Lacrimispora indolis DSM 755: one gene and its partners. The main gene of each other region encodes a partner of the protein of the gene in region 3 in a complex. Links are inferred from orthologs where the notes say so. Each region holds a gene or a part of one and is shown on either strand. Other genes may lie near its edges.

The links. The genes of interacting proteins can lie anywhere in the genome.
Region 1: pfkA (region 3) and K401_RS0117375 share a complex: the UniProt entries of both Bacillus subtilis proteins name them as parts of the possible RNA degradosome complex. The link is inferred for Lacrimispora indolis DSM 755 from one-to-one orthologs.
Region 2: pfkA (region 3) and rny share a complex: the UniProt entries of both Bacillus subtilis proteins name them as parts of the possible RNA degradosome complex. The link is inferred for Lacrimispora indolis DSM 755 from one-to-one orthologs.

What each region holds. Positions count from the first base shown.
Region 1 is NZ_AZUI01000001.1:3,615,471-3,619,272, reverse strand. Bases 295-3,249 are described here. They hold K401_RS0117375 (polyribonucleotide nucleotidyltransferase), read right to left. Parts: upstream 2,860-3,249; coding sequence 730-2,859; downstream 295-729. Other genes in these bases: rpsO (30S ribosomal protein S15), read right to left, coding at 3,212-3,249; K401_RS0117380 (FadR/GntR family transcriptional regulator), read right to left, coding at 295-646. Also shown: more of K401_RS0117380, read right to left, coding at 1-294; more of rpsO, read right to left, coding at 3,250-3,478; K401_RS0117365 (sigma 54-interacting transcriptional regulator), read right to left, coding at 3,752-3,802. UniProt on the Bacillus subtilis protein: Involved in mRNA degradation. Catalyzes the phosphorolysis of single-stranded polyribonucleotides processively in the 3'- to 5'-direction. Necessary for competence development in Bacillus subtilis.
Region 2 is NZ_AZUI01000001.1:2,906,568-2,910,293, forward strand. The notes cover bases 554-3,432. They hold rny (ribonuclease Y), read left to right. Parts: upstream 554-1,152; coding sequence 1,153-2,712; downstream 2,713-3,432. Other genes in these bases: K401_RS0113960 (regulatory protein RecX), read left to right, coding at 554-1,027; K401_RS0113970 (D-alanyl-D-alanine carboxypeptidase family protein), read left to right, coding at 2,786-3,432. Outside these bases: recombinase RecA, read left to right, coding at 1-353; more of K401_RS0113960, read left to right, coding at 419-553; more of K401_RS0113970, read left to right, coding at 3,433-3,726. UniProt on the Bacillus subtilis protein: Endoribonuclease that initiates mRNA decay. Initiates the decay of all SAM-dependent riboswitches, such as yitJ riboswitch. Involved in processing of the gapA operon mRNA, it cleaves between cggR and gapA.
Region 3 is NZ_AZUI01000001.1:273,174-276,844, forward strand. The notes cover bases 381-3,204. They hold pfkA (6-phosphofructokinase), read right to left. Parts: upstream 2,368-3,204; coding sequence 1,393-2,367; downstream 381-1,392. Other genes in these bases: K401_RS0101340 (glycoside hydrolase family 88/105 protein), read right to left, coding at 381-520; K401_RS0101350 (lactate utilization protein), read right to left, coding at 733-1,326; K401_RS0101360 (DNA polymerase III subunit alpha), read right to left, coding at 2,433-3,204. Also shown: more of K401_RS0101340, read right to left, coding at 1-380; more of K401_RS0101360, read right to left, coding at 3,205-3,671. UniProt on the Bacillus subtilis protein: Catalyzes the phosphorylation of D-fructose 6-phosphate to fructose 1,6-bisphosphate by ATP, the first committing step of glycolysis.

The DNA of each region.
Region 1 (3,802 bases), 3.3 Mb from region 3 along the record:
CGTTATACATCAAATGGAAATTCATTGCCTGCTGTGCCTCCACCGGTTTCCGGTCCCTGATGGCTTCAAATATTCTGCGGTGTGACAGGAGTGTCTGCTCATACTCCGTCTCCCGGACTGAAACAGCAAAAATATGGACCCCATCCGTGATCACGGGTACCAGATTTGCCATGACCAGATTATGGCTGCAGTTGGCAATCTGGGCATGGAACTGGGAATCCTTCTCCGAATAATCCTCCCGGTTTTCTATCATTTCCTCCAGATCCAGAAGGATCTGCTCCAGACACCGGATATCCTCTTCCGTGGCGTTCTGGGCTGCCAGAGCTGCAATCGGAGGTTCCAGCATGACCCTGACCTGAATCAGATCCTCCGTCAGCTTTCTTCTGTCTTCTATCATGGTAAAACCCAGAGGATCATCGGCCACACCATTTTTATCTGAGAGAAAGGTTCCCGATCCCTGCCGGATGGTGACAATATTCCGGGACATCAGGATTCTCAACGCTTCACGGACCGTATTGCGCCCCACCTCCAGGACCTCAGACAACTCCACCTCAGTAGGCAGCTTGTCTCCTGGGACATACCCCTTTTCCTGTATCATCTGCAGCAGCTTTTGGGAGGCAACTTCTGCCAGTGTCTGTTTTTCCATGGTATTCCCCTTTCCTATGATAGAAAAAACAGACAGCAGATGGATATGAATCTGTCCGCTGTCTGCCTTATGGCATCATTATTTTATTCTGACACTTTTTCTTCTTTCTTATCTTCTGCCTTAGCAGCCAAATCTGCCGGCTTCATGCTTAAGTTGATTCTGCCCATCTTGTCAACTTCAATGACTTTAACAGTCACTTCATCGCCGATGTTGACCACATCTTCAACCTTTGCCACTCTCTTTTCAGACAGCTTGGAAATGTGGATCATTCCATCCTTGTTGGGAGCCAGCTCAACAAAGGCGCCAAAGTTCATGATCCTGACAACCTTTCCTGTGATGACCTGACCTGCTTCGATCTCTGTTACAATGCTCTTTATGATCTGGATCGCGCGGTCGATCATAGCCTGGTCGGTTCCGCATACAGATACACTTCCGTCATCAGAAATGTCGATCTTTACGCCGGTCTCTTCGATGATCTTATTGATCACCTTACCCTGCTTTCCTACCACATCGCCGATCTTCTGAGGATCAATGGAAATCTGATCGATCTTCGGAGCATACTTGCCAACTTCCTTACGCGGCTCTGCAATGGCTTTTGCCATAACCTCGTCAAGGATATAAAGTCTTGCTTCTCTGGTGGTTCGGATAGCTTCCTCAATGATCGGTCTTGTAAGGCCGTGGATCTTAATATCCATCTGGATGGCAGTTATACCCTTATGGGTTCCTCCCACCTTAAAGTCCATATCGCCGAAGAAATCTTCCAGTCCCTGAATATCGGTCAGAACGATATAATCGTCATCCGTATCTCCGGTAACCAGACCGCAGGAAATACCTGCAACAGCCGCTTTAATGGGAACACCTGCCGCCATTAAGGACATGGAGGAGGAACAGATGCTTGCCTGAGAGGTGGAACCATTGGACTCCATGGTCTCGGAAACGGTACGGATTGCATATGGGAATTCTTCTCCTGAAGGAAGTACGGGGATCAATGCCCTTTCTGCCAGCGCGCCATGACCGATCTCCCTGCGTCCCGGTCCTCTGGAAGGCCTTGTCTCTCCTACAGAGAAGGACGGGAAATTGTAGTGGTGCATATATCTCTTTGATGTTTCCATATCATCAATGCCGTCTAATCTCTGGCTTTCTGATAATGGAGCCAGGGTACAGATATTTAAAATCTGGGTCTGGCCGCGGGTGAACATGGCGGAACCATGCACTCTTGGAAGCATATCGATCTCTGCTGCCAGATGGCGGATCTGATTCATGGCACGGCCATCAGGACGCTTGTGGTCTTTTAAGATCATCTTGCGGACGGTCTTTTTCTGGTACTGGTAAATGGCTTCTCCTAATACGGACAGCCACTCTTCCTTTTCTGCAAAGGCTTCTTCCAGTTTCTGGGTGATCTTGCGGATGTTTTCTTCTCTTACCTGCTTTTCATCGGTAAATACGGCAACTTCCATCTCTTCCGGAGTGACAATTTCCTTAATGGCAGCAAATAACTCTTCCGGCACTGCGCAGCTGGTGTATTCATGCTTTGGCCTTCCGCATTCTGCTACGATGGTATCAATGAATTTGATGATTTCCTGGTTTACTTCATGAGCTTTGAAAATGGCCTCGATCATCTTATCTTCCGGAACCTCATTGGCTCCTGCCTCGATCATGATGACTTTTTCTCTTGTGGAAGCCACCGTAAGAGCCATATCAGATACCTGCTTCTGAGCCTGGGTCGGGTTTACCACAAGTTCTCCGTCTACAAGGCCGATCTGGGTGGAAGCACAGGGACCGTCAAAAGGAATATCGGAAATGCAGGTGGCAATGGCGGAGCCTAACATAGCCGTCAGCTCCGGGCTGCAGTCCTGGTCTACGGACATGACGATGTTGTCTAAGGTCACATCGTTACGGTAATCCTTTGGAAACAGGGGTCTCATGGGACGGTCAATGACACGGGAAGTTAAAATGGCGTTTTCAGACGCTTTTCCCTCTCTTTTGTTGAAGCCGCCGGGAATCTTTCCTACGGCGTATAATTTTTCTTCATATTCCACGCTCAGGGGGAAGAAGTCGATTCCCTCCCTTGGCTTATCAGAAGCAGTTGCAGTGGCTAATACTACGGTGTCACCATAGTGCATGAACGCTGCGCCGTTTGCCTGCTTTGCTACTCTGCCGACATCAACGGTCAATGTCCTGCCGGCCAGATCCATACTAAAACTCTTGTACATACTGGTATCTCCTTTAATTGGATTAATAATTTATATTAACAGTAGAAGACGCCGAAACTACTGATCTGCGCGCAAAAATGAGTTTGCTTATGCAGCCCGTCAGGGAGAATAAGCAGAATCTGCCGCAGGCAGAATCTGCCGCCGCAAACTCGGGACCTTTGGTCCCTCGTTCGCGGTGGCTCGCCAAAAGCCGGAAACAGGGGATGGATATGCGGGCATATCCTTCCCCTGTCTCCAACTTTTGGCTCTGCTTTTACGCGCACATCAGCGGTCTCGGGGAATGCTTCTACTTTTAATATTCTTTTCTTAATAGACAGATAGGGTGGAGAAGTTCTCCACCCTAAATGGTTTATTATTTTCTGATTCCCAACTTCTCGATTAAGGAACGATAGCCTTCTAAGTCTGTCTTCTTTAAGTAATCAAGAAGACCTCTTCTCTGTCCAACCATCATCAGAAGGCCTCTTCTGGAATGATGATCTTTTGGGTTCTTCTGAAGGTGATCAGTTAATTCTGTGATTCTCTCTGTCAGAATTGCGATCTGTACTTCCGGTGAACCTGTGTCGCCGGCCTTTCTGCCGAATTCAGCGATAATAGCTGCTTTCTTTTCCTTTGAAATCATGTTGATTTCCTCCTTTAGTCTTTAAGTCTCACCTCATACCAAGCATTGGCTGGAGTATCCGAAATACCGGGTATCGGCGCGTATTTGTACTGATACAGTTTACCACAGGGAGAAGTGGTTGTCAATTATTTCTATTTGAGAGCAGGAACAAATTATAGTGGCAAAAACTCCCTCTATGCCTGTAATTTACCCATAAAAATGCCATTTTATACGTACCCTAAAGGCTTTGGCTTATCGGTTCTGACCATCGTCTTTCAATTCGTATTTTCCATTTCAACTGTTTTCTTCCTGTCTTTTTATCATTCTCCAGAGAGTTGTCCTGCT
Region 2 (3,726 bases), 2.6 Mb from region 3 along the record:
TGAAGAACAAGATCGCACCGCCGTTTAAGGAAGCGGAATTTGACATCATGTTCGGCAAGGGGATTTCCAAGGAAGGAGATATCCTGGATCTGGCTGTAAAAGAGAATATTGTGGAAAAGAGCGGAGCATGGTTTGCTTATAATAACGTTAAGATCGGCCAGGGACGGGAGAACGCCAAGACTTATCTTCAGGACAATCCGGCTGTTTGCCTGGAGATTGAGAATAAGGTCCGCATAAAGTATGGACTCCATGAAGAAGGCAGCGCAGCGCCGGAGGGCTCCGGTGGAGCTGCGGCCAAGGAAAGCAAAAGGATCAAGGCAGAAGGAAGCAAGGACGAAGCTCCTCAGGAGTAATGTTTAGAAAGATTTGGCCTCCGGGTTTATGAAGGCCGGAAAAATAGATAGAATAAGGGGCATATATGATAGTTACAGAGATCGTGCCCCTCGATAAGCGCAGGAGTAAAATCATTCTGGAGGATGATTTTACTCTTGTCCTTTATCGTGGGGAAATCAGAAGATTTGGAATTGAGGAAGGCAAGCCGCTTTCAGAGGAAACCTATCAGGAGATCCTGCAGGAAGTTTTACTAAAAAGAGCCAGAGAGAGGGTCCTCTATCTTTTGAAATCCTCGGACAAGACGGAGCAGGAACTGAGGCGGAAGCTAAAGGACGGAGGATATCCCAAGGAAGCCGCCGATTATGCCATAAATTTTTTAAAGGAGCACCGCTTTATCAATGACCAGGACTATGGACGCAGGTATGTGGAATTTAATCTGGAACGGAAAAGCGAAAGACAGATCCAGTACGAACTGCAAAAAAAAGGGCTGGATAAAGAGGTGATCCAGGAGATCCTTAGAGAGCAGCCGGTGAATGAGGAAGCCCAAATAAGGGCCTATGTGAGAAAGAAGTGCTTAAAGCCGGAAGAGATGGACTTTAAGGAACGCAGTAGGATCATGGCTGCTTTGGGAAGAAAAGGGTTTTCATACGATGCCATAAGCCATGTTTTAGGCGGCTTTTATAGTGATATCTGACAACGGGGAAAATGTGTATAAGTATACCGGAAACAGGGGCGAAATACTTGACATAATGTATAAAACAGTTTAAAATTGTAGTGTTGTATTGTTGTACAATGAAAATCTAATAAGGAGGTGCTCCTGTGTCAGTATCAGTATTCACGGCTGCATTGATTGCAATCGTTGCATCAGTAGTAGTTGCTTTTATTGCCTGGTCTGCTGCCATCACGTATCGTAAGAATACCTACGAAAGTAAAATTGGCACTGCAGAAGAAAAATCCCGGGAAATAATAGATGAAGCATTAAAGACCGCTGAGACAAAGAAGCGTGAAGCTCTCCTTGAGGCAAAAGAAGAGTCTTTAAAGACTAAGAATGAACTGGAGAAGGAAACCAGGGAAAGAAGAGCTGAGCTTCAACGTTATGAACGAAGAGTATTAAACAAGGAAGAAAACTTGGACAAGAAGTCCGAGGCTATGGAAAAACGAGAAGCAGGTCTGGCTGCTCGAGAGGACGCCCTGAATAAGAGAAATGCCGAAGTGGAATCTCTCTATGAGAAAGGCATTCAGGAACTGGAGAAAATTTCCGGACTTACCTCCGAACAGGCAAAAGAATATCTTTTAAAATCTGTTGAAGATGACGTAAAACATGACACTGCGAAATTAATTAAGGAACTTGACAACAAAGCAAAAGAAGAAGCCGAGAAAAAGGCAAAGGAATATGTGGTGACAGCCATCCAAAGATGTGCTGCTGACCATGTGGCAGAAACCACGGTTTCTGTTGTACAGCTTCCTAACGATGAGATGAAAGGCAGAATCATCGGAAGGGAAGGCCGTAACATCCGTACGTTAGAAACCCTTACGGGAGTAGAACTCATTATTGATGATACCCCTGAGGCAGTTGTATTATCCGGATTTGATCCGGTTCGTAGAGAAGTAGCCAGAATCGCATTGGAGCGCCTTATAGTGGATGGCCGTATTCATCCGGCAAGAATTGAAGAGATGGTGGAAAAGGCACAAAAAGAGGTAGAAACCAATATGCGTGAAGAAGGAGAAGCCGCTGCCCTTGAAGTGGGCATTCACGGACTTCATCCGGAACTCATCAGATTGCTTGGCAAGCTGAGATATAGGACAAGCTACGGACAGAATGCCTTAAAGCATTCCATTGAGGTGGCCCAATTGTCAGGGCTGTTAGCCGGAGAGATCGGCCTTGATATCCGTATGGCCAAACGCGCCGGTTTACTACATGACATCGGAAAAGCCGTTGACCATGAGATGGAAGGTTCTCACATTCAGCTGGGTGTGGAGTTGTGTAAGAAGTATAAGGAATCTGCAATCGTGCTGAACACTGTGGAATCTCATCATGGCGATGTTGAACCACAGAGTCTCATCGCTTGCATTGTCCAGGCAGCGGATACTATTTCTGCGGCAAGACCTGGGGCAAGAAGAGAAACTCTGGAGACATATACAAACAGATTAAAACAGTTAGAAGATATTACCAATTCCTTTAAAGGAGTGGACAAGTCCTTTGCCATTCAGGCAGGACGCGAAGTTCGGATTATGGTGGTTCCGGAACAGATTAACGATGATGACATGGTGCTTTTAGCCCGTGATATTTCCAAAAAAATTGAAGAATCCCTGGAGTACCCGGGACAAATCAAGGTCAACGTGATCCGGGAATCCAGAGTTACAGATTACGCGAAGTAAAATAAATGCCCTAAAACCGTATAATTTATTCTCATGCGGCTTTAGGGCATATTTCATGTCAGGAGGATGATACGTGAATCGGAGGATAAAAGTACTGATAAGCTGCATATTGGTCAGCCAGCTGTTTCTTATGACCGTATATGCAAAGCCGGACTGGCCGTCTGATACGGGCATCCAGGCAGAAGCCGGAATAATCATAGACGGGGATTCGGGAGCCGTTATATTTGGACAGAACATCCATGCTCCCTATCCGCCGGCCAGCATCACGAAAATCTTAACTGCCCTCATTGTTTTGGAGAAAGCAGATCTTGAGGACACGGTGACCTTTTCAAAGGATTCCATTTACAATGTGGAAGAAGGCAGCGGAAATAAATTAAATGTGGATACCGGAGATAAGCTCTCTGTGGAAGACTGTCTCTATTCCCTGATTCTCCATTCCTGCAATCAGGCGGCCAATGCCCTTGCAGAGCATGTGGCCGGAAGCAGGGAAGAATTTGTCGCCATGATGAATGAAAAGATACAGAGTCTTGGCTGTACAGAAAGCCATTTTGACAATCCTTCAGGCCTTAACGGAGATACCCAGTATGTGACTGCCTATGATATGGCCCTTATAGCAAAAGCGGCTTACAGCAATAAAAAGCTTGTGGAGATCAGTTCTGCCATCAGTCACAATATTCCTCCCACCTCCAATAACCCGGATGGGCTTACTATTTATAACGAACACCGTCTGGTAAAGACAACGGATCCAAATAGTGAATTTTACTGCCCCTCGGCAGTGGCCGGAAAGACCGGATATCTGATTAAGGCCGGAAATACCCTTGTTACCTATGGGGAGCAAGATGGTAAAAGACTTATTTCCGTCATTTTAAAAGGAAGTCCAAAGCAGTATTTTATTGATGGAAAGGCCCTTCTGGAATTTGGCTTCAGCCGCTTTGAGAATTTCCCTGTGACAGGGAATGAAACCGGCTACACCTCAGGAGAAGATCCGGTGGAAATCAACGGGACGGCTTATAA
Region 3 (3,671 bases):
CATTGGCAAACTGGCTGTAAATATCTCCGCAGTTCTTCTTATTATGAAACCGGGTCTCATATTCCATATAAAATGGCTGGCACATGTACAGGCCGTCCAGCCATACCTGGTTTGGATAAATGTTCTTGTGCCAGAAGTTTCCCTCTTTTGTCCGGGGCATCTTCCCGATCTGGCTGTAAACCAGATCAATGGCCTTTCTGTATTTTTCTTTTCCCGTCAGATCGTAAAGCTCAAACAGGGTTTTTCCTGCATTGACATTATCGATATTCCGTTCCTCCACATCATAGCCATCTATGGTTCCATCCTCTCTCACCCGGTAATCAATAAATGTGTCGGCAAAATCCAGATATTTTAAATCTCCGGTGATGGCGTACATTTCTAAAATGGATTTGATCATACAGCCGTCTATGTAATTCCAGCCGGCCTTCTCTCCCTGGAGCAGTTTCTCGATGTTCCATACCGGACGGTCCGGCGTACTCTTTTCCATCAGTTCATTGATATACTTTTCAATTACATCCATGTTCTTTCTCTCCTTGCTTCCTGTCCCTTGTTAATCGGATATTCGCGAGGCTTTCCCATCCATTTGCGGTCATCCTTATATCAGCATAACCGGAAAGATTCCGGTTGTCAAATCCCCTTAAAGAAAAATTCTTATTGTTCCCATACAAAAAAAGGCGGGAAACAGCCGGGATTTCACTGAAAAGTCCCGTTTGCTCTCGCCGAATTCTTTTATTAATATCCCAATACCTCATCCACAAAGATGACTTCACACTTCATGCCCATAGGCGCCCGGTCAATGACTGCCGTTATTCGGCAGATGCGGGCTGGGCTGCTGCAGTCATAGCACTTGTCTGCATTCCTGGCGCATGGAGTCTTTGCATTGATTCTCCGGGCATTTTGCGGAGCAGCCACATTCCTGCACCGGTAAATGGCCTTTTCTAGGTTTGGGGTGATTTTATTTTTGCCCACAACATAATAGCATGTCTGGGGACCAAAAGCGGTCATAGCGACCCGGTTTCCTGTCCCGTCAATGTTTACGATCTGCCCGCCTTCTGTTACGGCATTGGCGCTGGTTATATAGATGTTCGCACAACTGGCCATGTACCGCACATCCCTGGAAGGTACCTTGTTGTGCCATACCACGGCATTGGTTTGCTGCAGCGCTTCAAATAAGCCCATCTCCTGAAGGGTCACACTTCCTCCAAATCCAATGGTCTGATTTTTCAGGGCAGACACTAGATAATCCCGTGCTGCTTCCTTAGTGGAGAAAAGCTGGGTGGAAAACCCGTGTTTTTCAAAGTTTTGCCTGATTCCCCCATATTCCATCTCTTCCGTCCCCTTCCATATCTACAGGCCTGTATTCTTCCGGCCGTCAAACCTTCCGCTGTTTCCTTATCTCACAAGCATTTTGCAGATCCGGTACTGATCCTCAGGGATGTCCTTTGTCATGCTAAGGGCTTCCTGAATATCCAGATCCACGAATTCTCCATGCTTATATCCTATTACACGGTTACTCTTTCCCTCACAGAGAAGTTCCACTGCCCTTGCGCCCATGATGGAAGCATAGACACGGTCCTTACAGGTAGGAGCGCCGCCCCTCTGCATATGACCCAGTATGGTGGCTCTGGTCTCAATGCCTGTTGCCGCCTCAATCCTCTTTGCCATGGAAGAAGAATGGCCGATCCCCTCTGCATTGATGATGATGTGGTGCTTTTTGCCCCGTTTTCTGTTCTCAATGATACGGTTGATGAGAGCCTGCTCATCCCCGTCATAGCGCTCCGGTAAAAGAATATCTTCTGCGCCGTTGGCAAAACCGCACCAAAGGGCAATATAGCCTGCATTACGTCCCATTACCTCAATGATGCTGCAGCGTTCATGGGAGGTAGATGTATCACGTACCTTATCAATGGCCTCCATAGCCGTGTTGACAGCCGTGTCAAAGCCAATGGTATAATCGGTACAGGCAATATCCAAATCAATGGTTCCGGGAAGTCCGATGGTATTGATTCCAAGGGCAGAAAGCTTTCCTGCTCCCCTGAATGATCCGTCTCCTCCAATGACCACTATGCCGTCAATATTATGCTTTCTGCAGATCTCAGCGCCCTTTTTCTGCCCCTCGGCAGTGGTGAACTCCTGGCATCTGGCTGTATATAAAACGGTTCCGCCCCGGTGGATGATATCGGATACACTGGTGCTGGTCATATCAACGATTTCTTCCTGCAGAAGGCCTGCGTATCCCCTCATGATCCCCTTTACTTCCAATCCCTTATGGATTGCAGTCCTGACAATAGCACGGATCGCAGCATTCATACCTGGTGCATCGCCGCCGCTGGTTAATACGCCGATGGTTTTCACTTGTTTTGCCATAGTAGCTTCCTCCTGATTCACGGATATCTGTTTTTGTAAGTTTCTCATTGCATACACGTTGTATTCTAATTCATTTTACCAATCTTTTCAAGTTTTTTTTCTACGAGCCTGACATTTTTTTCACCAAGTTTTTTTACCAGTGCATCGATGAGTCTTCCCGCCGCATTTACATTCCGGTTAGCCGGCAAGACCTTTCTGGCCCGCTCTTTTTCCAGATAAATGATGACGGAATCATCACCTTCCGATTCTTTTAAATCATCTAAAATTTCTCTTTCCACGGCCATATAGGTTTCCTTATCAGAAAATTTCAGCCACAGCTCCTTTGGCAGGGCTGAGAATGGGGTCACCCGCTCACAGATCAGCTTTCCCACCGGGTCTTCTCCTACCGATACTCTTCCCTGTATGAATACCTTGGAGTCCTCCACAAAAAGGTCTCTCTTGCTCTCATAATCCTTTGGGAACACGATCACTTCCACTGCCCCTGCCAGGTCTTCCAAGGTGATAAATGCCATCATCTTATTATTTCTGGTAGTTTTTACAGTTTTTCCGGTAATCATGCCTCCAATGGTCACATAAGCACCGTCAGCCACACCGGCTTTTCCCGTTTCCTCATCCACAACAAAATCTATTGTGGTTGCGGTGATATTATTTCTCCAGGTGGATTCGAAGGCTTCCATGGGATGGCCGCTTAAATAGATGCCAAGGGTCTCCTTTTCAAATGCAAGAAGGTCTTCCTTTAAAAATTCCCCTACATCGGGAAAGGTCACCTGAAAATGAGTCTTTTCTTCTTCCCCTGCAATATCAAACAAGGTCATCTGGCCTTCCATGGTATTCTTCCGTTCCTTGCTTCTCTGTTCCAAAAGATCCGGCGCGGTCAGAAGTTTCTGCTTTCTTGTACCAGGAAGGGTATCCAATGCTCCTGATTTTATGAAATTTTCCAGAGTTCTTTTGTTGACCTCCTTATTGCTCATCCGGTCTATAAAATCTTCCATATCGTGATACAGACCGTTTTGCTCCCGCTCCGCCACAATAAGCTCAACCACGGATTTTCCCACGCTCTTAATGGCAGACAGACCATAGCGTATTGATCTTCCGGAAACGGAAAATCCGCTTTCTCCTTCATTGATATCCGGCGGAAGGATGGATATCCCCATCTGCCTGCAGCTTAGAATGTATTCCGATACCTTGGATACATTGTCCATAACAGAGGTGAGGAGGGCCGCCATGAATTCCTGGGGATAATAATATTTCAAAAAAGCGGTCTGATAAGACACCACCGCATAGGCTGCTGCATGGGACTTGTT